Regions from separate parts of the Undibacterium sp. SXout7W genome, predicted to be linked through region 2. Evidence: predicted binding sites of a transcription regulator. Region 2 holds the regulator's gene; each other region holds the start of a gene.

Region 1 (10,692 bases), on a different contig from region 2:
ATATTAAAAGCGGTCGCGCTACATACTTCGGCGTCTGTCTCTGCAGAAAAACGCGCCATCGTGTTTTGCTTGCTATTACTTGCATACATGTTGCTGAAGTTGGCGTTAGCCCTAGCGTTCATGGTCATCATTTTGTCCATGCAAATCTGATTGCCATCGACACAGCGATTGACGATCGCGTGATACAGATCGGCATCTACTTTTCCGTAGCGACGTACGGCATCACGGATGCTTGGTTTTTCCAGATCCAGGTAACCTGTACGGTTCAGTGTTGTTGTGCTGGCTTTGTTCAGTGCAACCCATTGATCAAACTTTTCATTGCTCAAGCCGTGAAACTTGAAGTGCATGTCAGAGAAACCAGCGCCGCTATAGTTGGCTGAAAAGCCTTCGAATTCACCAGGTTTGTTGATCACCGCGTGCAATGTTGTTTCCATACCCGGCATTGCATAGATTTGCCCTGCCAGTGCTGGAATGTAAAACGAGTTCATGACACTGGAGGCAGTGATTTTGAAGCGAATAGGCATATCGACTGGCGCTGCCAATTCGTTGACCGTCGCAATCCCCAAATCTGGATAAATAAACAACCATTTCCAGTCAAGTGCGACGACTTCCACATTTAAGGTCTTCGTTTCAGCAGTGACAGGCCGGTTTTCATCCAGACGTGACAACTTACGGTAAGGGTCCAGCGTATGGGTGCTGATCCAGGTAATCAGCCCCAGCGCAATAATGATCAGAAGCGGAGCGCCCCAGATCACGAGTTCAAGCTGCGTTGAGTGATCCCAGTCAGGCTCATAGGGAGCGCTGGTATTGCTTTGTCTGTATTTCCAGGCAAAAAAGATGGTCAGCAGGATAACCGGCACGATGATCAGTAACATCAACAGTGTCGAGACCCAGATGAGGTGGCTTTGCTGTGCAGCGATGTCGCCAGAAGGGTTCATGACGACGGTGTTGCATCCTGCCAACAAACCGATAGTCAAGAGAGCCAATCCGCGACGAGCGAATAATGCAGTCATGTTGAGATATATCAATACGTATAAAAATTTGTGCTAATGTACTCTTACGGGCATACCTTGGCGATTGGACGTTTTGTCCTACCTTTCTGAGCACCTGGAAAGGATGGCATTCGTCGATTGTTTAACTAAAAATACAGAGACAATTATGGCCATCATCAGCAGCAACGAACTGCACACACAATTTCAGGTAAATTCCTCTGCGAATTCGACTCAGCCTGCCAGAAACACCCGATCAGACCACTCATCAATTGCTCCAGGGGAACTCGCGATTGGTGTCGTCATCGGACGCGCTTCCGAGTACTTTGATTTCTTTGTTTATGCGATTGCATCGGTACTGGTATTTCCTTCGGTTTTTTTTCCATTTGAGCCAAAACTTGAAGGAACGCTGTATTCGTTTGTCATTTTTTCATTCGCTTTTCTGGCACGTCCATTTGGTACCGTGATTTTTATGGAAATCCAGCGACGACTGGGGCGTGAGGCCAAATTGACCATGGCGTTGTTCTTACTCGGGCTCTCAACGGCAGGGATTGCCTTTTTGCCTACGTTTGCGCACCTGGGCATGACTTCCTTGATTCTGTTGTCCCTGTTGCGCATAGGGCAGGGGCTGGCTCTGGGGGGCTCATGGGATGGCTTGCCGTCGTTACTTGCATTAAATGCCCCAGAAAATAAGCGAGGCTGGTATGCCATGCTAGGGCAGCTTGGGGCGCCAGTCGGCTTTATGATCGCAGCAGGTTTGTTTGCTTATCTTTTATCCAATATTTCTACTGAAGATTTTTTAGATTGGGGCTGGCGCTATCCGTTTTATGTTGCTTTTGCGATCAATGTTGTCGCCTTATTTGCGCGTTTGCGACTGGTCTCTACGAATGAGTACCGTCATTTGCTGGATGAACGGGAGCTGGAACCAACCGGTATTGTCGAAATGACGCGCTCTCAAGGCCGTAATCTCTTGATTGGTGCGCTTGCTGCGTTGGCTAGTTATGCTTTGTTTCATTTGGTCACCGTATTTCCACTGTCATGGATTACGATTTATTCCGAGCGCTCTCTGAGTGGCTTTTTGATGATACAAATGGCTGGCGCAGCGTTAATGGCTGTCGGTGTGGTGGTGTCTGGAATTGTGGCGGATCGTTTTGGGCGTCGGCGTACACTGGGCAGTATTGCATTATTGATTGCGATTTTGAGTGGCTTTGTCCCAACGCTGCTCAGCGCCGGTGATATCGGTGAGAATGTGTTCATCCTCATGGGGTTTGCTGTTCTGGGATTGTCTTATGGACAAGCATCCGGTGCTGTGACGGCAAATTTTTCGACAAAATACCGTTACACTGGTGCTGCACTGACATCTGATCTTGCCTGGTTGGTCGGTGCGGGTTTTGCGCCGCTGGTTGCACTTGGTTTATCTTCACACTTTGGTCTGGAATATGTCAGCCTTTATCTCTTGTCTGGCGCAGCCTGCTCACTGGCTGCATTAAGCCTGAATCGTGCGCTGGAGATCCGGAACTAAGCATGGACTCAGCAGGAACTGACTCATTGTGAAGAATGTAGGTGATTCCGTTTGGCTTTTTGGGAGACTTAAAAAAACTCCGATAACGTAACGGTTCAATAAAATAAAATGCCCGACAATGAATGTCGGGCATTTTTCATGTCAGGGTGTGATTTATACGGCGTCTCAAGGTGTGATCAGCACTTTTTTGTCGTTACTCTCATTCCTTAAGAGATTCTACTGTCGGCTATGGTAGCCTGAATATATGAAGAAATTAGCCTCCCTGCTCCGATTGCAGTATCGTTTTTTGCGCGATACTTTCTTGCTGCTTCTGTTGCTGGCAATAGCAACATTCATCAGTTTCGTCCTTGACCACGCAGTGTCATTGGTCAGCCAGTCCATGTTTTATGTGCTGGCCGTTGTGATTGCTTCGTACTATCTGGGATGGGGCGCGGCGATTGTTTGCGCGCTGAGTGCTGTTGCCGCATTGAATTTCTTTTTTGTTCCCCCACGCTGGACATTTCAGGTTGAGCATACAGAACATCTGATTGCATTGGCAACGATGCTGGTACTTGCATTAGTGATTAATCGCTTGTCTTCAGGGATGAGACGTGAAACGGAAACAGCACGTTTGAATGAGCGACGAGCGCGGCAGTTGCAGCGCCTGGCGATTGAATTAGCAGAGGCGAATGAGCCGGCAGATGTTGTGGCTTTGGGGAAAAAGGCACTGACAGAAGCATTTGCTGGTGAGCACGTTATTTTGTTGGCCGGAACTAATGGAAAGCCCGCTGTTATTACGATGGCCTCGTCGACAGGATCAAATTCGTCGGCAGTCAGCGACATAATCCGTGATGGGCTTGCTTGTTGTATGCAAGAAGTGGCAGTGATCGGCGCTGGTACCGGCCGTTGGTCTGAACTGGATGCGTGGTATTTACCGCTTGGTGAGTCTGCTCGCGGTGTTGCGCCTGCTGGCGCAGTGTGTATACAACAGGTGTCAGCAGAAGATGAGAGTGGCAGGGAGCACGCATCGGCTTTGTGTTCTATCCTGGGGCAAGCATTATCGCGTTTGCAGCTCCGGTCTGCGATGCTGATTGCACGTGGTGAAGCCCAGCGGCAGCAATTGCAGGGTATTTTTCTGGCAGCAATTTCTCATGATCTGCGCACGCCACTTGCGGTGATTGTCGGAGCCGCATCCGCTTTGCAATTGCAACACGATAAATTACATGCGGATGAGCAAGAACGTCTGTTAGCAAGTATTGCCAGCGAAGCGGCGCACTTATCGACACTGACTGAAAATACCTTGCAACTGGTTAGTTTGTCGAATTCATCACAAACATTGCGACGTGACTGGGAATCAATGGAAGAAATTATCGGCACTGTTCTGGCACGTTTACGTCAGCATGACCCTGAGCGACGCATAGTATGCCGTTTACAGGATGGTTTGCCCTTGCTTAAACTTGATCCCGTGTTGATTGCGCAATTAATTACAAACTTACTCGACAATGCATTGAAATATACAGAGCAAAGTGTTTATCTGACGGTTGGTTTGTCGAAAGATGATTCTGGACAAGAATGGATGCTGATTGCTGTAAAAGACCGGGGAGCTGGAATTTCTGAACAGGAGCAACAGCATATTTTTGAACCCTATGCTCGTGGAGACCATGCGGATCGGGCCACCCAACGTGGCTCTGGATTGGGCTTGGCGGTGTGTAGAGCGATTGCGCAAGCCCATCAGGGCGATTTGGTCTTGCGGCGCCGTAGCGGGGGGGGGAGTAGTTTTATTGTTAGTTTGCCAGTGGATGCTGCTCAGCCAGTCGCAGCGGAGGATAGGCTGTGAGCATGCGTGTGCTGATTGTCGAGGATGATAAAGAAATCCGTGCTTTGATGCGGGCATCCTTGTCTGTCGAAGGCTTCGATGTTCAAACGGCGGTGTCTTTGAGTGAAGCAACTGCCATGTTGAATAACGCTGTGCCAGATGTGTTGCTGCTCGATCTCGGGTTACCTGATGGTGATGGTGCAGATTTGGTGCGGGAAGTTCGTCAGCGGCATAGTTTTCCTATTCTGGTCATCTCGGCCAGGCATCAGGAAGCACAAAAAATTCAGTTGCTGGATGTCGGTGCTGATGATTATCTGACCAAGCCTTTCAGTATTGGTGAATTACTGGCGCGTATACGCGTCGCACTGCGGCACCGTGGCACTGCACTATCTGCAGCGGTGACTGAGTACAAACTCGATGATTTGCAGATAGATCTGAATACGCGCCAGGTGATTCTCAGACAGGCAATTTTGCATTTGACAAAAACAGAATTCAATCTGCTTGCGCGCCTGGTCCGCAGTAGTGGCAAGGTCGTTACGCACCGGCAATTACTGCTTGACGTATGGGGGGATGAATATGTCGATCACACGCATTATTTGCGTCTGTATATGGCGCAATTAAGAGCCAAGATCGAAATCAACCCAGCGGAACCTCGCTACCTGCTTACTGATACAGGCGTGGGTTATCGTCTGGCTGTGGTGTAGTCGCAACGGTTTTCGGTGGAGTGAGCATTTCAGATTTTCCTTATGCTTTCCTAATACCGATGCGCAGATAGTGGCAATCTGATCAATTTTTCAGGATAGTTATGAGTAAACATTCTGGTCGCGAAAGTATTGCAGCACTCACTCTGGGCGCTTTGGGAGTGGTGTATGGTGATATCGGTACAAGTCCCTTGTACACCATGAAAGAAGTATTTAGTCCCGCTACGGGGGTACCTCTGGATTCGGTGCATCTGATTGGTGCCGTGTCGGTCATTTTCTGGGGCCTGATGATGGTTGTCAGTCTCAAATATGTTTTGCTGATACTACGGGCAGATAATCGTGGTGAAGGCGGCATCATGGCACTGACAGCGCTCGCAGCAAAGGCCGCAGGTGGAACTGGCCAGCAACGCGTGGTGCTATTGTTGACCGGTGTGTTTGGTGCTGCCTTATTTTATGGCGATAGCATTATTACTCCGGCAATTTCTGTTCTCAGTGCTGTCGAAGGTATGGAAGTCGCTTCAACCAGCTTTAAACCCTACGTTTTGCCGATTTCTATTGCTATTCTGATTGGCTTGTTTGGTGTGCAGCGCTACGGTACGGCTGTCGTTGGTAAATTGTTTGGTCCTGTGATTGTTGTCTGGTTTGGTGTGCTGGCAGCAACGGGTATTGTCGAAATTATTCAGCAACCTGCCATACTGGCTGCGCTCAATCCTTTATATGCCATCCGGTTTTTGACATCGCAAGGATGGCATATTTTTGTTGTTGTCGGTGCAATTGTGTTGGCATTCACTGGTGCCGAAGCCTTGTACGCGGATATGGGACATTTTGGAAAGCGTCCGATTCAACTGGCCTGGGCTGGTTTGGTATTACCTTCGCTGGCGATCAATTACATGGGGCAGGGTGCTTTATTAATGCGCGATCCGGCAGCGATTGAAAATCCATTTTTCCGCCTTTTCCCTTCTGGTTTACTGATACCAGCCGTGATGCTGGCAACCGTGGCGACAGTGATCGCATCGCAGGCAGTGATTTCTGGCGCATATTCCATGACGAAGCAGGCGATGCAACTGGGTTTGCTGCCTCGCATGCAAGTCAACTTCACCTCTGCCAAGGAAATCGGCCAAATCTATATGCCGGGCGTTAACTGGGTCTTGCTGGCTGGCGTGCTGTTGGCGGTGCTGGGATTCGGCAACTCATCGGCAATGGCTGCTGCATATGGTATTGCTGTGACCGTCACCATGTTAATCACTACGATGCTGACTTTCTTTGTGATTCACCACGGTTGGAAATTACCCTTGCCAATCGCAATCAGTTCGACAGCAGTATTTTTGACACTCGATATTTTGCTGGTGTTATCGTGTTCTCTGAAATTTTTTCAGGGCGGCTGGTTTCCGCTGGCAATGGGAGGAGCGATTTTCCTTGTCATGGCAACCTGGCGTCGCGGCCGCGAATTGCTGATCGACAGTATTCGGCATAATGATCCAGAATTGTTGCCCTTCATTACCGCTTTGTCTGGCGATAGTATTCCACGCTCTTCACGCACAGCAGTCTATGCAGTAGCGAATCCTGAAACTGTCCCGCAGGCATTAATTCATAACCTCAAGCACAATCAGGTATTGCATGAACGAAATCTGATTTTGACGGTGGTATTTCATGATGTGCCGTGGATTCCTTTTGAGGAACGGGTTCAGGTTGAGCCATTGGCACCAAGTTTCTGGAGCGTTAAAATCAATTACGGTTTTAAAAACACGCCTGACATACCTAAGGCACTTGAATTGTGCCAGGCGCACGGGCTGGCGTTGAATTTGTTCGAAAGCTCCTACTTTTTGAGTCGCGAAATCGTCGTGCCAACCAAGGGTACGGGCATGGCTCACTGGCGAGAAATATTGTTCGCCATCATGTCGCGCAATTCTGGCAGTGTGGTGGATTTTTTCCGTTTGCCAAATAACTGCGTCATTGAATTAGGTACCAGAGTCCAAATCTGATACTGCAGTTGCCCCGTCTCAAATCAACGCCAGCGTGGTTTTGAGAGCAGATGCCGCCAGATGACACTAGTTATCGGCGGCATTAATGTTTGTGTGTGAAGTAAGCTGACAAATAACACGAGTTTGGTTGTAAATGATTTTTGCTTCGAAGACCGCATAAAAATTACACTTTCTTCTCAATATTCAGTTTTGAATGCATGCACCGATTCTTGATAGCAGAGATTTTTAAAATGTCGCTTGCATAAAGTACTGTTTTTTTATACAGTACTGAAAAACGCAGAAACGATCTTGTATTTATCTCGAATCTCTCTGTATCTCTCTATTACGCGGCTCATCAAACGAAAGAATTTATGGACGATAAGAAACCGGATAACAACTCTGAAAAGAGCAAAGCACTGGCTGCAGCACTAGCACAAATCGAAAAGCAGTTCGGTAAAGGTTCAGTGATGCGTATGGCCGATGGTGCAGTAGTGGAAGAAATACAAGTTGTTTCTACTGGTTCATTAGGTTTGGATATCGCTTTGGGCGTTGGTGGTTTGCCACGAGGACGTGTTGTCGAAATTTACGGACCAGAATCTTCGGGAAAAACAACTCTCACGCTACAAGCTATTGCTGAAATGCAAAAATTGGGTGGCACTTGCGCCTTTATTGATGCTGAACATGCCCTGGATGTCGGATATGCGCAAAAACTGGGTGTCAATTTAAATGATCTTTTGATTTCTCAGCCAGACACTGGCGAGCAGGCATTAGAAATTACTGATGCTTTGGTACGTTCCGGCAGTGTGGATCTTGTTGTCATTGACTCGGTAGCAGCATTAACACCACGTGCCGAAATTGAAGGCGACATGGGAGATTCCTTGCCGGGTTTGCAAGCACGTCTGATGTCTCAGGCATTGCGTAAATTGACTGGCAGTATCAAGCGTACAAATACGCTCGTGATTTTTATTAATCAAATCCGAATGAAGATCGGTGTTATGTTTGGTAGCCCTGAAACAACCACAGGTGGTAATGCACTGAAGTTCTATGCGTCTGTTCGTTTGGATATTCGCCGTACAGGGTCAATCAAGGCAGGTGACGAGGTTGTTGGTAACGAAACAAAAGTGAAAGTGGTTAAAAATAAAGTTGCACCTCCTTTCAAAGAAGCGCATTTCGATATCATGTATGGCGAAGGTACATCGCGTGAAGGTGAAATTCTCGATTTAGGTGCGGATGCAAAAATTGTGGAAAAAGCGGGAGCTTGGTATAGCTACAATGGGGAGCGCATTGGCCAAGGTAAAGACAACGCGCGTAATTACCTGAAAGAGCATCCTGAATTGGCATATGAAATTGAAAATAAAGTACGTGCCCATCTTGGTGTACCGATTCTGCCACCAATCAATATAGAAGGCAGTGTTGCCTGATCAATGTTTTTGGGATGTAGCATTAATTATTAAATAAGTATCAAATAAATATTAACCGGCATTATTTTTCATTAAATAATGCCGGTTTTTAATTTTCTCCATGAAACCAAAAATCAGTTTGAAAGCCAGAGCGCTCAGATATTTGTCTATGCGTGAGCACAGTCGTCTTGAGTTAAGGCGCAAACTATTATCTTATGTTGAAGAAACTGATGATATTGATTCAATACTGAATTGGCTGGAACAATCACAATTTCTTTCCTCTGAGCGATTTTCTGATTCTCTGGTTCATAGGCGCTCATCCAGATTTGGTAACCATCGTATTTTGGCAGAGCTGCAAAGTCATCAACTCCATGAGGAAGATGTCAACCGGGTCAGGCAGGTCTTAATTGGAACAGAGGCGAGTAGGGCAATTGATGTATTGCATAAAAAATTTCCAGTTGCCCCGATAGATCAGACTGAGAAATTAAAGCAATCCAGATTTTTACAACAACGCGGATTTTCAGGTCGAGCCATACAAGAAGCCTTGCGTGCAGGGCGTCTTGAGGATGAGGCGTTGTCATAAATCGGCTTATATAGACTTACGTAGCGTAAAAAATAAGCGTGGTAAGTGAGTTCCTGAATTAGCTGTGCTAAAATCCTGAGGTTTTTTGCAGCGCCGCAGGAGCGGCTGTTATCGTAGAAACTGCGGTAACGACACGCAATTGTGGCTACTTATATCTATAGTCGCCAGCAGGCATGATGCCATTATCTTCACCGACAAAGCGCACATTGAGACACACACGCGCAATCTGCATCGATGCATATTCGCGCGATGATGGATTGTGGGATCTTGATGCACGCATTACTGATCACAAGCCTCGTGACATACATTTGGCTTCAGGCATTCGCCAGAATGGCGAGGCTTTGCACAACCTTACCCTGCGCATTACTATTGATTTGCAACTGAATATTGTTGATGTTAACGCCGTTTCTGATGCGGTTCCTTATCCAGGTTACTGCGAAACGATCTCTCCCGAATACCGAAAACTCATTGGTCTCAACTTAATGCAACAGTTTCGCCAAAAGCTTAAGGAGCGTATGGCAGGTATTCATGGGTGTACACATTTGACAGAGTTGGCACAAATTCTTCCTACCGCTGCAATGCAAGCCTTTGCAGGGGACGTGATCGACACGCGCGACGGCGCGAGTGATTCCAAAGAAACCAAACAACCGTTTCAGCTTGATCGTTGCCATGCACTTCGTCTCGATGGGCCAGCGGTTGTGCAATATTACCCGCGTTGGGCAAAAAAAATGCCTGATGCATAATCACCCAGCTAGTTTGTTTATTTAATTATTTATACCTCAGTGTCTGAAGGGAAGTCGTATGAAAATCCATGAGTATCAGGGTAAAGAAATCCTCCGTAAATACGGAGTGACCGTACCGCGCGGTATCCCATGCATGTCCGTTGAAGAAGCAGTCAAAGCGGCTGAAACTCTGGGCGGACCAGTTTGGGTCGTAAAAGCGCAGATTCACGCTGGTGGCCGTGGTAAAGGCGGCGGCGTTAAAGTTGCTAAGTCCATCGAGCAAGTGCGTGAATACGCAGATGCGATCATGGGGATGCAACTGGTGACGCATCAAACTGGCCCTGAAGGCCAAAAAGTACGTCGCCTGTTGATCGAAGAAGGTGCGGACATCAAGAAAGAACTGTACGTGAGTATGGTGACTGACCGTATTAGCCAACGCGTGGTATTGATGGCGTCTTCTGAAGGCGGCATGGATATTGAAGAAGTGGCTGAATCCCATCCAGAGCTGATTCATTCCATCGCGATTGATCCGACTGCTGGTTTGCAAGATGCAGAAGCGGACGATATTTCCCGCAAAATCGGTGTGCCAGAAGGCTCTATCGAAGACGCACGCGTTCAGTTAAAAGGCTTGTACAAAGCATTCATGGAAACAGATTGCTCTTTAGCCGAAATCAATCCTTTGATCTTGACTGGTTCTGGCAAAGTGATCGCTTTGGATGCGAAATTCAATTTCGATGCAAACTCTTTGTTCCGTCAACCAGAAATCGTTGCTTACCGCGATCTGGATGAAGAAGATCCGGCAGAAATCGAAGCCTCCAAATTTGACTTGGCTTACATCTCCCTCGACGGCAATATCGGTTGCTTGGTCAACGGTGCTGGTCTGGCCATGGCAACCATGGATACCATCAAACTGTTCGGTGGCGAGCCTGCCAACTTCCTCGACGTAGGTGGTGGTGCAACAGCAGAAAAAGTGACTGAAGCATTCAAGATCATGTTGAAAAACCCAGGCTTGAAAGCCA
Region 2 (10,692 bases):
GATGGTGGGCTTGTGTTTTGGCCTAGTGCGCCAACATTATTAATCAGTATTTATGAAAGGTGCGCCATGACGACTACTCTCATTACCGAACAAGTTCAACTGCCATTATTGCCTTTGCGCGATGTGGTGGTTTTCCCTCATATGGTAATTCCTTTATTTGTTGGTCGCCCAAAGTCAATTAAGGCTTTGGAGGCTGCGATGGATCAAGGAAAAAGCATAATGCTTGCAGCGCAAAAGGCTGCAGCCAAAGATGAGCCTTCTGCAGATGATATATACGAAATTGGTTGTGTCGCCAATATTCTGCAGATGTTGAAATTGCCAGACGGAACCGTAAAAGTATTGGTGGAGGGTTCTCAACGAGCAAGAATCCAAAAAATTACGGATTCTGAATCCCATTTCACGGCAGAAGTAACGCCTGTTGCGACTGATGGTGGAGATGATTCAGAGGTTGAGGCAATGCGCAGAGCGATTGTTCAACAATTTGATCAATATGTAAAACTGAATAAGAAGATTCCTCCTGAAATTCTGGCATCTCTTTCTGGTATCGATGATGCAGGTCGACTGGCTGACACGATTGCAGCGCATTTGCCTTTAAAGCTTGAGCAGAAACAGGTCATCCTTGAGATATTCAGTGTGACGAAGCGCTTGGAGCATTTGCTTGGGCAGTTGGAGGGTGAGCTTGATATTTTGCAGGTCGAGAAGCGGATACGCGGCCGTGTCAAGCGTCAGATGGAAAAATCGCAGCGCGAGTATTACCTGAATGAGCAGGTGAAGGCTATTCAGAAAGAGTTGGGTGAAGGCGAAGAGGGGGCGGATATCGATGAGCTCGAAAAGAAAATTATCGCTGCCAAAATGCCTAAAGAGGCAAAAGACAAGGCTCAAAATGAGTTAAAGAAACTCAAAATGATGTCGCCGATGTCGGCAGAAGCAACGGTTGTTCGTAACTATATAGATACAATTGTTGGGTTGCCTTGGAAGAAAAAATCTAAAGTTAATAACGATTTAACCAATGCTGAAAAGGTGCTTGAAGATGAGCACTTTGGCTTGGATAAGGTTAAAGAGCGCATTCTTGAGTATCTTGCAGTTCAACAACGTGTTGATAAGCTGAAAGCACCTATACTTTGTCTGGTAGGTCCTCCTGGTGTTGGTAAAACATCTCTGGGTCAATCGATTGCGCGTGCGACGAATCGTAAATTCGTCAGAATGGCACTGGGAGGTGTGCGTGACGAAGCTGAAATTCGCGGTCATCGCAGAACTTATATTGGCTCTATGCCAGGAAAAATTTTGCAAAGTCTGGCGAAAGTTGGTGTCCGTAATCCCCTTTTCCTCTTGGATGAAGTCGATAAAATGGGTGCTGATTTCCGTGGTGATCCGTCGTCCGCTTTGCTGGAAGTATTGGATCCAGAGCAAAATCACACATTTTCCGACCATTACATTGAAGTTGATTTTGACTTGTCCGATGTGATGTTTGTGGCAACGTCCAACTCGTACAATATTCCAGCTGCTTTGTTGGATCGTATGGAGGTGATACGTCTTTCCGGCTATACCGAGGATGAAAAAACAAGCATTGCGCAGAGGTATCTGTTGCCAAAACAGATCAAGAATAATGGCTTAAAAGACGGTGAAATCACCGTGGCGGAAAGTGCAATCCGCGACATTATTCGTTATTACACGCGTGAAGCAGGTGTGAGATCACTTGAGCGGGAGATTTCAAAAATTTGCCGTAAGGTGGTCAAAATGTTGCTTCTTAAAAAGAACGAGAAAAAGGCCACGGTTAATTCCAAAAATCTTGATAAGTATCTCGGGGTTCGTCGCTATGACTTTGGTGTGGCAGTCAAGGAAAATCAGATAGGTCAGGTGGTTGGCTTGGCTTGGACTGAAGTGGGTGGAGATCTGTTGACGATTGAGGCTGTTTCCATGCCAGGGAAGGGCGGAGTTATTCGCACCGGAACGCTGGGTGATGTGATGAAGGAATCAATTGAGGCTGCCCGTACGGTGGTGCGTAGCAGAGCTAAGCGTTTGGGTATCAAACCTGATGTTTTTGAAAAGAGTGACATTCACATTCATGTACCAGAAGGAGCGACTCCAAAAGATGGTCCTTCTGCGGGTATTGCAATGACTACTGCATTGGTTTCTGTTTTTACTGGAATCCCTGTCAGAGCTGATGTCGCAATGACTGGTGAAATTACTCTTCGTGGTGAAGTTTTGCCGATTGGTGGTTTAAAAGAGAAATTGCTTGCAGCTCATCGTGGTGGTATTAAGACGGTATTAATACCCGAAGAAAATGCAAAAGACCTTACTGAAATTCCGGATAACGTAAAAAATAAGCTGGAAATCATTCCTGTTCGTTGGATTGATAAGGTTCTTGAAATTGCGTTGGAAAGTCAGCCTATTCCTTTAACTGATGAGGTGGTTGCTGCAGTTTCAGCTCCGGCGGCAGAAGTTCAGTCTGACCCCGTAGTTGTGAAGCACTGATCACTGTTCCTAGCTGGTTCGTAAATAAAAATGCCCGATCAATATTTGATCGGGCATTTTTCATATTTGTTGCTGAAAGTGTCTGATAGCGATTAGATGGTGAAATGCTGCGGTACTTATATTACCTATAAATCTACAATCAAACCCAGCTTCTCATGAGCCCTACTGCCAGCCCTTCAAGAGAGAATTCTTCGTCTTCTTCCTTTACTTTGATGACTGAATATTCGGGATTCTCGGGTATGAGTTCTATATTGTTACCATTTTTTTTATAACGCTTTACTGTTACATCATCACCAAGACGGGCTACCACAATTTGTCCGTTTCTGGCCATATCTGTCTTCTTGACTGCGAGCAAATCTCCATCGAGAATTCCGGCATCTCGCATGGACATCCCGCGTACTTTTAGCAGGAAATCCGGTTTTGCTGAAAAAAGTGCAGGATCAACCTGGTAATTTGCCTCGACGTGTTCACTGGCTAAGATGGGTGATCCAGCCGCAACTCTTCCAACTAACGGTAGATTCAAATGTGCTTGTAAAGCAGGTGTGGAGGTAGGTACGCCCGGGAGATGGCTGGATAAATCTGATTCCAATAGCCGAATCCCTCGGGAAGTGCCTGCCGCTATCTCGATGACTCCTTTGCGAGCGAGTGCCTGAAGATGTTCTTCAGCAGCATTCGTTGAGCGAAATCCAAGTTCGCTGGCGATTTCAGCACGAGTGGGCGGGAAGCCGGTATTCTGAATGGCATCTCGAATGAGATTGAGTATTTGTTCCTGGCGAGCGGTCAGTTTGAGCATCGGATTACCTGTGGCAATAATTGCGCCAATTGCGCTGTATATAAAAACAGTCTGTATTTTTATACAGTGTCTTCATATATGCAAGAAAAAACAGAGTCAAATTATTTTCTTTACTGAAAATAAGCTAAGTCTCTGTATTGTTTGAATAAAATTGTAAAGTAGGTTATTATTATCGGCTTTCCTCTTCCTGCACTCGTCTTGACGCCGAGGCGGGCTATTTTTATTGTCCACAAGGAGAATATATGCGTCATTATGAAATCGTATTTATTGTACATCCCGATCAAAGCGAGCAAGTTCCTGCAATGATCGAACGTTACAAAGCTAGCGTTGTTGCACGTGGTGGTCAGGTTCACCGCGTTGAAGACTGGGGCCGTCGTCAATTGGCTTACATGATTCAAAAATTGGCCAAAGCACACTATGTTTGTTTGAATATTGAGTGCGATGCAGAAACATTGCTCGAGCTGGAAACAGCATTCAAATTTAATGATGCCGTTCTGCGTCACCTGACAGTCAAAATGAAAAAAGCTGAAACAGCACCATCTCCAATGATGAAAGCGGTTCAGAAAGAAGATGCAGCTAAAGCTCAGCGCGTCGAAGCGCCAGCTGCTTAATTTCATTTGATTTGAAAAAGGTCGTATAAAAAATAGTGAATCAACTGACAGTTGTAGCTCGTGTCATAGAGAAATCGGCGATACGATATACGCCAGCTGGAATACCGATAGCGTCGGCAATATTGATGCACAGTTCTCAGCAGGTGGAGGCTGATAAAAAGCGATTGGTTGAATTTGAAATTTCTGCGCAAGCAGCAGGTGAAATTTCAGGTCAGTTCCACGAGTTGCCTTTAGATGTCGAAGTTGTGTTCACAGGTTTTTTAGTACGCAAAAATCGCAACAGCAAAAGTCTCGTATTCCACGTGAATGAAATACGGACAAATTTACTAGATTAGGAGCCACAAATGGCATTCGGTAAAAAATTTGATAAAAGCAAATTGAAACAAAAGCGCCAACAACAAAACCCTTTGTTCAAGCGTAAAAAATTCTGCCGCTTTACAGCAGCACATGTAGAAAAAGTTGATTACAAAGATATCGACACATTGAAAGATTTCGTGCAAGAAAACGGCAAAATTATGCCTGCACGGCTGACTGGTACTAAAGCATTGTACCAACGTCAAGTTGATACAGCGATCAAGCGCGCACGCTACTTAGCGTTGCTGCCATATACTGATCTGCACACAGCGTAATTGACGACAAGGTATTAGGAGAAAAATATGCAAGTTATTCTGATGGATAAAGTCGTTAATCTCGGCAATCTGGGTGATGTAGTTCGTGTTAAAGATGGTTATGCACGTAACTTTTTGATTCCTCAACGTATGGCTCGTCGCGCTACAACTGCAGCCGTTGCTGAGTTTGAAGCGAAACGTGCTGAGTTGGAAAAAGCAGCAGCCGCAAAATTGGCAGCGGCTCAAGCGCAAGGCGAAAAATTGGGTGGTTCTACTGTTCAGATCTCTCAAAAAGCCGGTGTTGACGGCCGTTTGTTTGGTTCTGTTACTAACGCTGATATCGCTGAAGCATTGACTAAGCAAGGTTTTGCAGTAGAAAAAGCGCAAGTTCGTTTGCCACAAGGTCCATTGAAGATCGCTGGTGAGCACACAGTATCTGTTGCTTTGCACACAGATGTTGTTGTTGATGTGACTGTTGCTGTTGTAGGCGAACACGCTTAAGCGAGTTTGCTTCATTCAGAAAAAGCCGGGATTTCCCGGCTTTTTTTATTTGAATAATAAATTATTTATATAATATTTTCTGTATTGTTTGAAATAAATACAGAAATTTCAGTTCCGACTGTAATGTCAGACAATTTCATTTAGCAGGTATAATGCGCGCCATGAAAGTCGCCTCTGATCCACAACTTGACGCCATTCGCGTCCCTCCCCACTCAATCGAAGCAGAGCAATCTGTTCTTGGTGGTTTATTGCTGGATAATGCTGCCTGGGATCGTATCGCTGACTTTATTAGCGAGGACGATTTTTATCGTTATGACCACCGCATCATTTTTCAATGCATGGTGAAGTTGATTAACTCATCTAAGCCTGCTGACGTTATTACCGTATTTGAGGCTCTCAGTGGAATGGGGAAGGCAGATGATGTTGGTGGCCTGACCTATCTGAACGCATTGGCTCAAAACACGCCTTCCGCTGCTAATATTCGTCGGTATGCCGAGATTGTGCGAGATCGGGGAGTATTGCGTAAATTAATTACAGTTTCCGATGAAATCGCAGGAAATGCTTTTAATCCGCAAGGAAAAGAAGTAAAGCAGATGCTTGATGAGGCGGAGTCAAAGATATTTGCGATTGCGGAAGAAGGTTCGCGTGGTGCACAGGGATTTCAATCCATTCAGCCATTGTTAACACAGGTTGTTGAGCGTATTGATGAACTCTACAATCGTGACAATCAAAACGACATTACTGGTGTTCCCACTGGTTTTGCAGATTTGGATAAAATGACGTCCGGCCTCCAGCCTGGTGATCTGATTATCGTCGCCGGACGGCCATCCATGGGTAAAACTGCATTTTCCCTGAATATAGGAGAGAATGTTGCGATTGATAGCGGATTGCCAGTCGCCGTATTTTCTATGGAGATGGGTGGCGCGCAGTTAGCTATGCGTATGTTAGGTTCTGTCGGGCGCTTAGACCAAAGTCGTTTGCGCGTTGGAAAGTTGAACGACGAAGATTGGCCTCGTTTGACGCATGCGATTCAAAAAATGAACGATGCCCAGTTATATATCGACGAGACACCAGCGTTAAGTTCTATTGAATTGCGCGCGCGCTCACGTCGGCTTGCTCGCCAATGCGGTAAGTTAGGTTTAATTATTGTCGATTACTTGCAATTGATGTCCGCCAATTCTGCGGGTGAAAATCGTGCGACTGAAATTTCAGAAATTTCACGAAATTTAAAAGGTCTTGCAAAAGAACTGAATTGTCCGGTGATTGCTTTATCTCAGTTAAATCGTTCCCTTGAGCAGCGCCCAAACAAACGTCCGGTTATGTCAGATTTGCGTGAGTCCGGTGCGATCGAGCAGGATGCTGACGTGATTATGTTTATTTATCGTGATCAGGTTTACAATCCCGACTCCCCGGATAAGGGTACAGCGGAAATCATTATTGGTAAGCAGCGTAACGGGCCTATCGGAAGTGTGCGGCTTACCTTTCATGGCGAGTATACGAAGTTTGATAATTATGTGGGCTCGTTGTCGATATACGGCGACGGGGAGTGATGCTGATTTGCTTGACGTCGAGTTACTCGCAACCGGCATTGCATTCATGTCAATGTAATGAATATATATCTGAGTCTTCGGTTGTACGCCGCGACTCGGAAGCAATGTTAGAAATTTTCTATTTTCAGTGAGAAAAAAATGTTTGGACGCTTAATGCCTACAGAGGGCAAATTTTTTGAACTTTTTAACCAGCATGCTGAATTGTGTGTCAAAGGCTCTAAGGAGATGGTTGCCTTAATGACAAATTTCAATGATCTTGAAAGTCGTGTGCATGCGATAGAAGGCATTGAGAAACAGGCAGATACAGTTACTCACAATACTATTGAGTTACTCCATAAAACTTTTATCACTCCGCTGGATAGAGACGATATCCATCAGCTGATTACACGTATGGACGACATTCTGGACTTGCTGGAAGACGCTGCTCAGACAATTTCCTTATACGATATCCGTGAAATTACACCTGAGGCAAAGCGACTTGCTGAGCTTTGCCTCGCTTGCTCGGAAAAGGTCAAAGCTGCTGTCGCGCTTTTACACAACATGGATAATTCTCGTGAAATTTTATTAATTTGCGAAGAAATTGATCGCCTTGAGTCTGATGCCGATCACGTCATGCGCGCCGCAATGTCTAAATTATTCCGTGACGAGCCTGATGTTCGCAATTTGATTAAGTTAAAAGCGATTTATGAAATCTTGGAAACGGTGACAGATCGTTGTGAAGATGTGGCTAATATCATCGAAGGTATTATTGTAGAAAACGCCTGATGTTACCTACGTTCGTTAATTTGTCGATCTAAGGTTTTTCATCCGTAAATAGACCTCAGAAAATGCGGTTGTGTAAAGTAGAGTAAATTTCATGCAGATATCACAAATTGGGTTTTATGTTGTTGCATCTTTGGTGGTGCTGGCATTGCTATTTGATTTTATGAATGGTTTTCACGATGCCGCCAATGCGATTGCAACGGTAGTGTCTACGGGCGTTCTCAAGCCGCATCAGGCGGTGGCTATGGCCGCTTTTTTCAATGTAATCGCGGTAGTGGTTTTTCCTTTAACGGTGGCAACAACGATAGGGAAAGGTACGATTGATCCTTCTGTGGTTGATCATTACGTTATTTTTGGTGCGTTGGTTGGTGCTACATTCTGGAACTTTATCACTTGGTACTTTGGGATTCCATCCTCATCATCCCATGCCTTGATTGGTGGAATGGTGGGCGCGGCCGTTGCGAAGTCGGGGATGAGTTCATTGGTTGCTGCTGGTCTGATTAAAACCATTGTATTTATCGTTGTCTCTCCTTTGCTTGGATTTGTCCTTGGTTCATTGATGATGTTGATTGTGTCTTGGTTGTTTGTAAAATCAACGCCGCGCAAAGTTGATAAGTGGTTTCGTCGTTTGCAGCTGTTATCTGCGTCGATGTTTAGTTTGGGTCATGGTGGTAATGACGCGCAGAAGACGATGGGGATTATCTGGATGTTGTTGATTTCTGCAGGCTATTCATCCGCTGCCGACAAAGCCCCTCCAATCTGGGTTGTCCTTAGTTGTTACGCTGCAATCGGATTTGGAACATTGTTTGGTGGTTGGCGAATCGTTAAAACGATGGGACAAAAAATTACTAAGTTAAAACCTGTTGGCGGATTTTGTGCTGAAACAGGTGGGGCTGCAACCTTGTTTTTTGCCACTGCGTTTGGTATTCCAGTATCCACGACACATACTGTGACTGGTGCAATTGTTGGGGTTGGTTCAGCACAAAAAATGTCTGCAGTGCGTTGGGGTGTTGCTAGCAATATCATCTGGGCGTGGATATTTACTATTCCTGCTTCTGCATTCGTCGCTGCAATTGCATGGTGGATAGGTCGTCATATCTTATAAACCCTAGTTGCCCAATAAATCAAAAAGCCTGCTTTCAACGCAGGCTTTTTGATTTATTGGGTAACGACATTTGATCATGCTTGAATCAATGATATGGAATTTATCAGCGACGTATTGGTGTGAGTTTGTATTACATTTGTTTGAATAAATGTACGAAGCTGCGGCTGACCTCGAGTTTTTCAGATAATCCTTTAACTTGTACCAGATGCCGGCCACGCAGATCCCTTACTACTCCAGATATGGCTTTCGTATTAACCAAGGTGGACCGATGAATTTGCCAGAATAATGAGGGATCTAACTCTTCTGCGAGGTCCCTCACAGGTTTGCGTATTAATGCTTCAAAATTGGAAGTTTGCACTCTCGTATATTTTTCATCAGACTGAAAAAAAAGAATTTCCTCAACAGGAATTAATCGTAATTCCTGACCAATCGATGCCTGTATCCATTGCAGGTAATTTGGCTTTACTGGCGCACTTATCTGTTTTGCCAGTTGCGATAATATCGTGCTGATATCGTGGGGTTGCTCTTTGTCATTCAGGCGTCGCTTCAAGCGTTCTGCTGTAAGTTTGAGCCGTTCTGTGCTGGCAGGTTTTAAAACATAGTCAATGGCGCCATGTTCAAATGCTTCAACGGCATATTGGTCGTATGCCGTGATAAAAATAATATGCGTTTTACCAGCAATTTGGCTGGCAGCTTCAAGCCCGGTTTTGACAGGCATACGAATATCTAAAAAAATCAGATCAGGCTGCAATTGCGTCGTCAGGCTGATTGCTTCCTCGCCGTTTTTTGCTTCACCAACAATGTGTAAATCCGGCCAAACCTGTTCAAGGCGAGATCGTAACTGGTCGCGCATGAGTCGTTCATCATCAGCAAGAATGGCAGTAGGCATAATGTTTAATTGGCTAATTCATAAGGAATTTCTATAGTAACGCAAACTCCGCTGGGTTGATTTGCTGTGATGATCATTTGGCCTTTATCTTTGTAAATCAATCGCAGGCGTTCTCTTATATTTTGCAATCCCAGACCTGTTCCATTACTTGGTATTGCGCCAAAACCAAGGCCGGTATCGCTTACAGTAACGCGTAATTTATTGTGTGCGACTTCTGCGCGAAACTGAATTGTTCCGCCTTCTTCTTTGCATTCAAGGCCATGTTTTATGGAGTTTTCAACCAGCGATTGCAGCATCATTGGGGGGAATGATGCGCTGCGCAGGCCTTCGGGCATGACAAAGTCAATGTTAAGTCTGTCTTCCATGCGCATTTTTAATAAATCCAGGTAGGCTTTAATCATATCGGCTTCTCGGCCGAGATTGGTCGTGGAGGCATTTTCACGCATCTGAGGCAACACAGCGCGTAAATAAGCAATCAGATTACGTTGCATTGCCGCTGCGCGTGGCGGATCGGTTTCTATGAGGTGCTCAACCGATGCCAGCGTGTTAAACAGAAAATGTGGCTCTACCTGCGCTTGCATCATTTGCATTTGTGCCTCGCTGACCTGCCTTAACAGAGCTTCTTTTTCTGCGGAGGAGCTGGCTTCTTTGGCTTTTTCTTCCGCTCTTACTTTTCCGCCCATCAGTGACTTCATTCCAAGCAGGCCAAAAATCAGCAGCATCACGAAATTAATAAACCATTTTGAGGATGTTTTTTTATAACTTCGTACTTCTTCGTCTGCGGCGTCTGCTACAGCATTATTAATATCCTCACCAAGTTCTTTGGCAATATCCGGCGGCAGTTTGATATGAATGTCATTTTGATTGGCATTATGCTCAGCCGGTGCTGTTATCGCAGGTGTGACTACGTCAGGTGGTGTGGGCGGTATTGGCGCAGGAGGGGCCGATTGCACGGAGCCCGGTATTATTTCCTCTTTTCCGATGCGGACGCCATTCTCATCAATTTCAATTAATTTGCCTTTATTCCCAGTATTATTTTTTCTGATGCGTATTCCCGTATTGTCTATTTCAATATTGGTATTTTCATCACTGGCAGGATTATTTTTTTTTGTTTTTTTGAGTGAATTTTTTTTTGTTACCACCACGCTTTCTTCTGCTGTAAAAAGCATATCTTGCAGAATAGCGCCGGCAAGCATTGTCAGAATAGCAAAGAGGAAAAATTTCCACCAAGAAAGCCGCGTTACCCACGCGGCAGTTTTATCAAAAAATTTGTTCAACCAAAAAATCAGATCTGAAGTTATCGTCTTGATGGTCTGGATTGTAGTAGCGGTGGTCATACGGCTCACAATGATCGTTGCGTCGAAGGTTGTTGACGATTGCAGCCTGCTTCGAGTAATC
Region 3 (10,692 bases), on a different contig from region 2:
GCGGGCTTTCGCCACTTTTTCTACGATCGCGAGATCTATACCCAGAGCCTTACCAACATCACGCAAAACGCTCTTTGGGCGATAAGAAATGATCACTGCCGTTAAGGCAGCTCTCAGGCGGCCGTATTTATTGTAGATATACTGAATCACTTCTTCGCGACGCTGATGCTCAAAATCTACGTCAATATCTGGTGGCTCGTTTCTTTCCTTTGAGATAAAACGTTCAAATAACATGGTTCCCCGAGCTGGATCGACTTCGGTAATGCCTAAGCAATAGCAAACGGTCGAATTGGCTGCGCTCCCGCGCCCTTGACAAAGGATGTGTTGGCTTCTTGCAAACCGTACGATGTCATACACTGTTAAAAAATAAGGTTCGTACTTGAGCTCTTCAATGAGTTTTAATTCATATTCAAGTTGAGATTGCACGTTGCCAGGAATACCCGCAGGAAAACGCCAATTGGCACCCACATAGCTTTCTCTCCGGAGATAGCTGGTCACTGTTTCACCCGCAGGAACAAATTCTTCCGGATACTCGTACTTCAGCTCATCTAATGAAAACGTACACAGTCCGGCAACTCTGAGTGTTTCGTCCAGAGATTCCCTGCTATACAGATTTCCTATCCGGAAACGTGAGCGTAAATGTTGCTCGGCATTCGGTGCTAGTTTGTATCCACATTCAGAAATAGTGAGCCCATGACGGATGGCGGTCATGGTGTCTTGTACGGGCTTGTACGACCGCACGTGCATGCATACATCCCCTGTGGCAACGACTGGCAAACCATATTGCTGAGCGACATCGTCGATCACTTGTTTGTGACGTTCATCCTTGGATCGGTGATGCAGACTTAAGCCAATACGTGCGCGCCCTGGACAGGTGTGCACCAGCCAGGCGGCTTGCAAGGCAAGCGTTTCTGCATCAATGCCATAGGCAGGTGCCAGTATGAGCTGGCAGTCTGGCATCCCTTTTAGGTGTGACAAATCACCTGTTGGGTGAGCAATGTCTTCAGGCTTGATGAGATAGCTGCCTTTTTCTGCTCTGGTGCGTCCGACGGTGATCAGTTCGCATAGGTTTCCATAACCATTTTTATTCATCGCCAATACGATCAATAGAAAAGGTGATGCGTGATGCTCTGGTGTAATGCGTATCTGGCTACCGATAATCAGATGAATATCATGTTTTTTTGCTTCCACGTGTGCTTTGACGATGCCAGAGACACTACATTCATCGGTAATCGCAATGGCATGATAATCGAGCTTGGCGGCACGCTGAATCAAGTCTTCCGGTGAGGAGGCGCCATGCAGAAAACTGTAATGCGTCAGGGTTTGAAGTTCAGCGTAGGCTGGTAATAAAGAAGGTTTTAGCATGGTGATGAACACAAATCAGGCAAATAATCCATGCAGGAACCAGCAAGGATCGGATGTCCTCTCCAGATAGACCCAGTAGCATGTCGCATCGTTTCCCTGTGCAATATAGTAGTCACGAGCGACCATAGCATCGTCATACCAACCACTTTCAATACGCTCAGGGCCTTTGATCATCTTGAGTGCAGAGCCATAGAATGGCCGGTTATCCCTCACTAAAAGTGGTATCGGTTTTTCCAACAACCAGAACGGACGCTCAAAGTCGCCATGGTAAACATTCTGCCTGGGACATTGGGTCGCCACGGATACCCAGCAATTGGCACGTTCAGGCCGATGATCTGCCAGAGGGGACAGTGTCAGGACGTTATCTTTACCCAGTCGTGCCACTAATAACTCGAGCAGGCGATTATGATCCTCTGGGGAACCACCTGGCTCAGGAAACAGTGCATGAGTGGGAGGCAGCATATCGGCTAACTGTATGACTTCAAGACGCAGTGCGATGACCGGAGCAGTCAGTTCTATCCTCCCTAACCGTTCTTTTAAGAGGTGAATCAGATGGTCTTCATGCCATGCGGGTTCTGCCAATGCGATTTCTATTCGTGTTGGTGCAATAGCAGCACGACCTCTTTCGTGTTCCAGAAAAAGTACAAAGCAGGAAACCGCCTTTTGTAGGGAAACCAACCAACCTAGCAACTGCAATAGCAGGCGGTGAGAGCCAAACAACAGCGCTTCCGTATGCTCAATACGATCATGGGTTTCCAGTCGCGCGGAGAATGTTAGCGGTGCTTTAATCCATTCAAAGAGTTCAGGTGCCAGACCATACGCTTTATCTATCGCTTCCAGCAATCGCTTATTGGTACGACGCTGTAATCCTGCCCGGGGCAGTTGACGCAACTGTCCTATGGTGTTACAGCCTATCCCTTGAAGCCATTCAGCATAGGCATTAGCAGACGGTAACAGCAGAACAGGCAGACAATTCAGGTACCGTTCCATGGTGCCAGCCTGGATGGCACGTCTTGCACGAATAGCTGGATTGTTGTCTGGTGCTCTTGAAAGCAGCCATGCTGCCATAGCAGTGGGTGCTGCGCCCATGGTGACGGTAAAGCCCAGTGTACGAATACATGCGTGTATTTGTCGACAAATAGCGCCAGGGCCACCAAACAGAGCCAGACTGGCAGTGACATCCATCAATACACAAAAATCATCTGTATGAGTCACCTCTGGTGTGAACCGTAGCAAAGTCATTGTGATGACATTGAGCGCAATGCTTTCTTTTTGCAAATCACGATCCAGCATAATCACTTCAGGAGCAATGGTCGCCACACCGTTTCGACGCATAGCGGGACGCACGCCAGCAGCTATCGCTTTCCGCGTCGCTGTCAAAACATGATCTTGCTCAATCAGGACATAAGGGCCAGGCTCAGACCAGGAGGGTCTGATGGCTTCCAGCGGCAAAGATCGCAGGTGCAGGCAGATCCACATGCGCATGATGGTGTTCCGTTGTGTTGATATGACGGCTGACAGGCATGTCAGGCAAATGGATTAGATGTACGGTGTCAGAATGCGATCCCTGTCGTTTGATGATTTCTATATGAATCCCTGCCCGTGCCGGTCGAAGCGATAAACGTAGCGGCGCTGGTGAGGCATCTCTATGCGCCGAGATGGGCCGAAAAAGAAAAAAATAAGTATCTGTTGTTTGTGCTGCCAGATTCAGTCTGCGCAAGGCCTCAGAGCGGATATTTGATTGCCAGAGAAGTACCGCACCACAACTCCCATTTTTAAGAATTTGTTCTGCTGACCAAAGAGCGTCTGCCGTCACGGTTGTTTTTATCCAAATGAGCCTTTCTGCAGGCCAATTCCAGTCTTGGCAAGTCAGACCATTCGGTATATGCGGTGGCTGGATAAGAGCTATACGGTGAGTCTTTGCGATTGCTGCCAGTATAGGTTTCAGGAACTGCATCTCGCCTACGCCAGCCTGCTGTACCAGCAATTCGATTAAAGCAGAACGCGGCCAACCACCATTCGGCAACTCAGCATCAAGCTTGGTAAAACCAGATGATAATGTGGATGTCTTATGGACCGCCATTTCGCTGGCACGCCAAATCGCGTGCGGCATTTGACCCAGCACATGAGGCAGATTGAAGTAAGTGTGAGACTGGGAGAGCATGAATTTGTCGCTGATAAGTTAGTTTTTTAAATTATACTGATTAAATATACAGTATTTTCTTAAAAAATTAAATATCGTCTTTATTTCTCGCTACCAGATTTTTTGGAATCAAATTATTTCTAATAGTATTTTTAAAAATGAATGCATTGGCCTTAATGTGGCAAAGGATGTAAATTTTACCGTCATGGCGGTTTAGTTGGCTGGCGTAGAACGCTTCAGCAAGCGATAACGTAACTGACTAAGTTGGCTAGGACTAAATTGAATAGCATGTACTGTTACGTAAAAGCTCTGAATTCAGCCTTAAAATAATGGAAACGAATATACGAAAATCGAAGGGACGCGAATTCATGAAAACGCAAGCAAATATTACGAAAATGTTTGGTACAAACTAGGCAAACGTCTCGCGATGGCATATTTGATGGGAATTTCCAAATACTCCGCGTTAGTTCAATGAGAAAAATCAAAGAGCGGATTCAGCGCCTGTAAATAAAAGTGTGTAATTAATTTTGGCCAATGAACCTCCTATCGTGAGGAACTACCAAAATGACAACAAACGCAATAAAAAGAAGTCAGTTCCAGGTGCTTGCCAAAGATTTGGCGACAGGCACTCAACCGCTTTGCTATGGAATTTGGTGAGCACATTAACGCTCATCAATAGATCCGCGAGAACTTACACAGATTTTTTACAGGCTCGGTAGAGCGTTTTTTAGCTACATCAAGCACTTTAAAAGAGTCTCCACTCGATATAAAAAGTGGACAACAGTTCCTGTCGTTTACATGTCAGATACTTTCTTCTGATTGCTGGTCATCTCCAGCGGTTGTACCCATGCGTCGAATTGAGCCTCGTTAACATATCCAAGTGCCAAAGCGGCAATCCGCAGGCTGCTACCTTCATGTTGAGCTTTTTTTGCTATGGCAGCGGCTTTCTCATAGCCGATATGACTATTCAGCGCAGTCACCAGCATTAGATTGCATTCAATATTTGCACTAATACGCGCTAATTCAGGCTCGATTCCAACCGCACAAAATCGGTCAAACGCTGCACAGGAATCGGAGAGTAGCTCTATGCTTTCTAACACGTTATGCACCATCACCGGCTTATAGACATTCAGCTGAAAATTCCCTTGTGAGCCAGCAAATGCAACGGAGGCGTCGTTGCCGAAGACCTGTACGCATACCATTGTCAGCGCCTCGCATTGAGTAGGATTAATTTTGCCTGGCATGATAGATGATCCTGGCTCATTTTCTGGAATATGCAGTTCACCAATGCCACAACGTGGGCCGCTCGCCAGCCATCGTATGTCATTCGCCATTTTCATCAGACCACCTGCTAATGTTCTGAGTGCCGCTGACACTTGTACTAAAGCATCATGGGAGGATAATGCAAAAAATTTATTCACCGCAGAACGAAACGGTTGCCCCGTCAATTCAGCGATTCGGCTGGCAGCCAGATCGCCAAATTGTGGATGTGCATTTAAGCCCGTACCAACTGCCGTGCCGCCAATTGCCAGATCGTATAGACCCGGTAGCGCTGCATGCACTGCTGCCAGGCCAAAATCGATTTGTGCTACCCATGCGCCGATTTCTTGTCCGAGCGTAATGGGCGTTGCGTCCTGTAAGTGCGTACGACCAGTCTTCACTATCTCCGCATATTGAATCGCTTTACCATCAAGGGTATTGCGTAATTGTGTAACAGCAGGAAATAAGCGGTTAAACAATTCACTCACTATGGCAATATGCATTGCAGTCGGAAAAGTGTCGTTGGAAGATTGACCACGGTTCACATGATCGTTAGGATGAACGGGAGTTTTGGAACCTAGTACACCACCCGCAATTTCTATGGCCCGATTAGAAATGACTTCATTCGCATTCATATTGGATTGCGTTCCGGAGCCAGTTTGAAATACGACTAAGGGAAAATGCCCATCAAGTGATCCATTAATTACTTCATCTGCGGCTTGGATGATCCATCCAGCAATTTGTTCTGGCAATTCACCTAATTGTGCATTCGCTTCAGCTGCGGCTCGTTTAAGTACGCCCAATCCGCTTATCACTGGTCGTTGCCAACGGAAACGTGCAATACCTATAGGGAAGTGGTGAATAGATCTTTCTGTCTGTGCTCCCCAGTAGCGATCAGCAGCAACTGCAATACTTCCCAAGGAGTCAGTTTCGATTCTGCTTATAGTCATGGGTGAGTCCTTTTTGCAGTCAAACGGTGATTAATGCTCGTTATGAGTATGATTGGTTTTAAACCGGTTGACGCTCTAATTTCATATTCATTAGATATCAAATAGCTCTCATTATTGGTTCGTTTTCAGACGAAGCCATAGTAAAGCTGAAAAAAGCCGAAAATGGAGCAGATCAATATTTTAATATTCACAGCATGATGAAATTAATAAAACGGAGTTTTTAAAATAACACTCCAGTTTTCGCTTGCATATTAAAAATGTCATATCATCGTTTATGCTGGCACTTTACTGACAACCTGAGAATATAAGGCGATAAAAATCAACACATCAAATAACATACCAAAAAAAATATACAACACGGGCAAAAACAGGAGTGAGAAATGTTGCAATATCAGCATGTGAAGAACAACCTGGCAAGGAACTAGAATCAAAAAATAACCAAGGATATACAGCGTGTACATTATTTTCTGTAAAAGGTTGACCTTCAACACATAGTATCCAAAACTCAACATAACCGGAGAGGCTACAAGCACAACATATCCCATACCAATTAAATCAATACTATGGCTCAGTATCGTATAAGGAAAAAAATTGGGGAAATAGAAAAAGAAGAGTAAAGAAAAAACTTGGACAGTACACATAATCCGTACCAGATATTTTAACGGAAGCCTTGATTTATCCAGCCAAAACGACCCGATCCAAATAAGTAAAACTAAGAAAAAACTCAGCCACAAAATACTGATGTCTGGCATATAAGTATAGTGGTTAACCGACCACTGAAAACCAGGATGGGCAAGATCCAGTTGTTCATTTGAGGTCACAAACGGAATCGCTAATTGCTCACAAAAAAAAAGAATACTTTTCTGCCAAAACTTCAAAATATAAAATTTCAGAAAAAATAATGCGCCACAAAATGCTAACGGTAAAAAAATAATCTGCAGCAATAAGAATGGTGGCAGTGAAAGCGCCCCTAATGACCGATGCGGATTGCTCTGTGCATGCTGATGCTTTATTTTTTCTAAAGCCTGCAGTCCAGCCTGTAAAGCAGCATCCTGAACTTTTGCTTTTACCAATATTGTTTTCATGTCTGGCTCAAGTCAAAACTGATAAAAAAAACCAACATGCGCCCCAACCCTCTCATACAATGGATTACTGTATCTTTCTACGCTGAGTAAATAACCTGTATCTGCGTTAAGCCAGTGATGCCATAAAACACTGACTTCACGACTTTGAAAATTCACAATAGACTGTGCCGAAGATATTTGTTGGTAGGCCTCCCCGCCCCAACCGCCACGGACTGTCAGCAAATTTTGCTTATCCCGACCATATGTGACTGCAATAAATTGTTGATGTGTTTCAACTTGACCGGGATTACTGCGATTAAATCTGATACCACCTTGGAGAATCCATGGCTTTTCAAAATAATATGTCGCACCTAAATTAATATTACGATCTATATGTCCATCTGGAGAACTGTAATAGCCGATGCCTAAAGAACTTACAAAATTTCGTTTATCAAACCATTTTTTATATAAAAAAAGATCACTGCGCACATGTGGAAGATAGAAAGATCCGTTACCAGCTCCAACGGATACTCTTGCAAACCAATCATCATTAACGGTGATCGTATCTGCCACACCTAAAAAGTGGCCCGTTTGATTAAATTCTTTTTTAGAAGAAAGCTCAACTTGAAAAACCTGCCGACCTACTCCATAGACACCACTCAATGAAATATCTTTCCATGCTGCATAATCATTCGTCAGGTATTGCTTTCCGATGCTGAGTTCAAGTGAGCGGACTGGTTTAATTTGATCTTGTTGCGCTAGAATTACAGCGGGATTTTCAAACTCATAGCTTGAATTATTTTGCTGTTGCGCATACGCTTCATGACACAAAAAAAGCATACTAGCGAACGTAAAAAAAGTGAGGTAAGTTGTTTTCATGTTGTGTCCTTGTTGAATCAAATTGCCAATGTTCGTCACTACATATTGAATTCATTACAGCGATATTCCACCTTCTGAATACACATTCGCACTTGGCAAATGACCCGCTAATAGAGCAACTGAAGATATCTCCTGAGTCAATACGTCCACAATATGCCGCGCGCTATGTCCATCACCAAAGGGGCTCTCATTCAATTGCATCTGGCGATAAAATAGTGGATCGGAAAGAAGTAACTCCGCCTTATCCAGAATCAGATCAGTGTCTGTTCCAACTAGCAGCGCGCCCCCTGCATCAACTAATTCCTGTCGCTCGGTACTTTTACGTGTTATCAGTACGGGCTTCCCGAAAGCGGATGCTTCTTCTTGAATACCCCCTGAGTCAGTTAATGCAAACTCACATCTGACGAGAATAGCGATCAACGCCTGGTATCCGAGTGGCTCGGTCAAACAAATACGTTCCTGCACACTGGTTGGTAATTGCCGAATTTCGTCTTCGACACTGACGCGAACAGCAGGATTGGGATGCACCGGCCAAACTACGACGACATCTTCATGACGTAACAGCAATCGACCAACCGCTATCGCAATATCTCGAATTGGTTGTCCCCAATTCTCCCTCCGATGTGCGGTCACCAGGATCAAGCGTCGGACTGAATAGTGCGCTATAAAAAGGACGAGTTCTGGCGGAGCGGCTAAACTAAAATCAAAATTTTCTGCCGATATTCTCTGATTAGTCCATATGGCAGCATCAATCACCGTATTTCCAACTTCAAAAATTCTGGATGAGCAAATTCCCTCATTTTGTAAATTCATGACCGCCTGCTCAGTTGGAGAAAAATGCCAATCTGATAGGCGTCCGATCATTTCACGATTTTTTTCCTCTGGAAAAGGCTCAGACTCGTGCGTACGCAAGCCAGCTTCAATATGTGCGACTTGTTTATGATGATAGCAACCAATCAATGCACCAACAAAAGCTGAAGTAGTGTCTCCTTGCACTAAAATTACATCTGGCTTTAGTTGCTCAACTGCACTATCAATTGATTCCAACAATGCGCAGGTTAAATGTGTCAAAGAAGATGACTGGCGTTTTAAATAGATCGTGATATCAGGAAGCATGTCAAAAAAAGCATACAATCCATCTGTAATGGACTCATGCTGACCAGTATGCACTAACAACATCGTATGCCCTCTTGATCGCATTTCATGATAGACCGGTGCCATTTTTATGATCTCGGGACGAGTTCCTACACAAGCGAGATAAATTTTGTTCTGCATTTTCAGCCTTTTATAGAAAGCGAAATGACCGTGGTCATGGATGGAAAACACGACGCACGTCTGGCATCAGTGTTAGGTGGAAAAGAAAGAATACTCAGAGACAGGCAATACCTTTTCCGGCAGGAACCAAACCATCTCGGATAAGAATTTGCCAAACTACTTCATCGGTCACAATCCAATGAGAGGTATGTCTGAATTGACCAGCCTCTCTCAGCCAGCACTGTGCAGAGACGCGGTCTCCTTCTTTATGCGCAGTGATAGCGATCAATCCCCATGCAAAATCTTCTCTCGATTGCAGTAACCAGACACGACGGTGATCCGTCATCCATTGTCGATAATAAGCATGGCGCTCTGTTGGCAGAGGTGCATCGCGATAGAATAAAGGGAATATTTGGGCAATATCATCAGGGTAAAACTGACGTTTAGCTGTCTTTTGTTCAGTTTGTGTCGAGACCAAATATCTCTGATCTTTTTTATCCCAAAAAACATTTCGGATATTATTGGCCAGCTGCTTCTTCAAAAGAAGATGTGTGACGTTTTTTGATGTGGGAACATAGGATAATACTTCCAAATTATCCATAAAGAGTCCCAGTTGATACACTGGGGAAACGAGGTAAATACCCCGTTGAGGATCAATTAACTGCTCTAATTTAAGCGTGCTTGCGGCGTGACTCTTACGCCAACGAGGATTGGCATTCAGTTCAGCAGGCATTGATTCGATCAATTTTAACCATAAAGCCATTTGCGAATCATCTGCATCCGCAATCTTGCATGGAGCCCAAATGGGACCATTACGACAAAAGCGATCAAACGTTCCATCTGGTTTCTGTCGGGTGATCAACCATTCAACCCAGTTTTTAGCGTATGCCGAAATATTCAATTGATTGTCTTGAGCAAGCAAAAGTGCTTGCAAGACAAAATAGGGGTCAACCGTATCTCCATGCTCTTGAACTGAAATAGCACCTGTACCGTCGACATAACCAGATAAATCCAGCGATGAAATAGTATTTGCATTCCCTGGCAAAGATCCCGATAACAAAATACACAGCAGTATGCGTGAAATCAGAAGGACCATACAATTCCCATTTCTCGCGCCCACACGGTACCATGCACAACACTGCCGGCCTCGATAACGATATTTTTTGCACTGACCGTTGTAGGCAATTCAAACATTCCGATCCGTGACCGAGAATTAATATGAATCATACTTTCCGAGATTACTGGTCCTCTGATCATTCCACCTTCGAGAATTTGTACTCGGTGTTCACTGATCAAGGATCCGGCAATCAATACGCCTTCTTCTACAACGACTCCCATTCTGGCTTTTACGTCACCAAAAATACTGGCTCCTTCTCCAATAAATAAGCACCCAGTGACAATGAGTGATCCGCGATAAACACGGTTTCCAGGTAAGATGCAATCACCCTTCACCATATATAAGAATGGAGTTCGTTGTATTACATTGGGTATCTCATTGAAAAAACCGTCAGGTGTGACGATGATTTTTTTGGGTATATGACGTGAACGTGATCCAAAGTAAACAATAGGAGCATTAATACGTTCGAAAGAACATTGGTTGCCTAACTCAATTGTAGTCAGCGAAGATAGTCTACGTCTCGCGCTACATCCTTCCCCCAATACCATCTCGGCATCCGCATGTGCCCATTCGTAGATTTCAGTTCCAGGGCCAACATTGATTGAGCCTTGCGAAAATAGTGCAGAGAAATGATTTCCGTGTTGCAAATGAATATTTCCA

The links. The regulator LexA, encoded in region 2, represses DNA repair genes until DNA is damaged. The targets are predictions, from matches to a motif close to ACTGTATNNNNATACAGT.
Region 1: the regulator LexA is predicted to act here: its motif matches at 7,238-7,255, upstream of recA (recombinase RecA).
Region 3: the regulator LexA is predicted to act here: its motif matches at 3,565-3,582, upstream of imuA (translesion DNA synthesis-associated protein ImuA).

The regions. Positions count from the first base shown of each region.
Region 1 is NZ_JBMPPF010000001.1:213,025-223,716, forward strand. Features, by position in the region: gene cyoA (ubiquinol oxidase subunit II) at 1-1,013, opposite strand, end outside; gene ACO0LB_RS00940 (MFS transporter) at 1,159-2,511, shown strand; gene ACO0LB_RS00945 (ATP-binding protein) at 2,756-4,327, shown strand; gene ACO0LB_RS00950 (response regulator) at 4,330-5,010, shown strand; gene ACO0LB_RS00955 (potassium transporter Kup) at 5,112-6,989, shown strand; gene recA (recombinase RecA) at 7,340-8,389, shown strand; gene recX (recombination regulator RecX) at 8,490-8,951, shown strand; gene ACO0LB_RS00970 (DUF2889 domain-containing protein) at 9,128-9,694, shown strand; gene sucC (ADP-forming succinate--CoA ligase subunit beta) at 9,738-10,692, shown strand, end outside.
Region 2 is NZ_JBMPPF010000008.1:31,537-42,228, reverse strand. Features, by position in the region: gene lon (endopeptidase La) at 67-2,475, shown strand; gene lexA (transcriptional repressor LexA) at 2,615-3,268, opposite strand; gene rpsF (30S ribosomal protein S6) at 3,511-3,879, shown strand; gene priB (primosomal replication protein N) at 3,915-4,214, shown strand; gene rpsR (30S ribosomal protein S18) at 4,224-4,508, shown strand; gene rplI (50S ribosomal protein L9) at 4,536-4,988, shown strand; gene ACO0LB_RS09410 (replicative DNA helicase) at 5,150-6,538, shown strand; gene ACO0LB_RS09405 (DUF47 domain-containing protein) at 6,677-7,303, shown strand; gene ACO0LB_RS09400 (inorganic phosphate transporter) at 7,395-8,405, shown strand; gene ACO0LB_RS09395 (LytR/AlgR family response regulator transcription factor) at 8,536-9,294, opposite strand; gene ACO0LB_RS09390 (sensor histidine kinase) at 9,300-10,631, opposite strand.
Region 3 is NZ_JBMPPF010000015.1:24,745-35,436, reverse strand. Features, by position in the region: gene ACO0LB_RS14290 (error-prone DNA polymerase) at 1-1,365, opposite strand, end outside; gene ACO0LB_RS14285 (Y-family DNA polymerase) at 1,381-2,850, opposite strand; gene imuA (translesion DNA synthesis-associated protein ImuA) at 2,783-3,529, opposite strand; gene fumC (class II fumarate hydratase) at 4,303-5,718, opposite strand; gene ACO0LB_RS14270 (hypothetical protein) at 5,991-6,803, opposite strand; gene ACO0LB_RS14265 (YaiO family outer membrane beta-barrel protein) at 6,816-7,661, opposite strand; gene wecB (non-hydrolyzing UDP-N-acetylglucosamine 2-epimerase) at 7,716-8,936, opposite strand; gene ACO0LB_RS14255 (hypothetical protein) at 9,031-10,011, opposite strand; gene ACO0LB_RS14250 (hypothetical protein) at 9,999-10,692, opposite strand, start outside.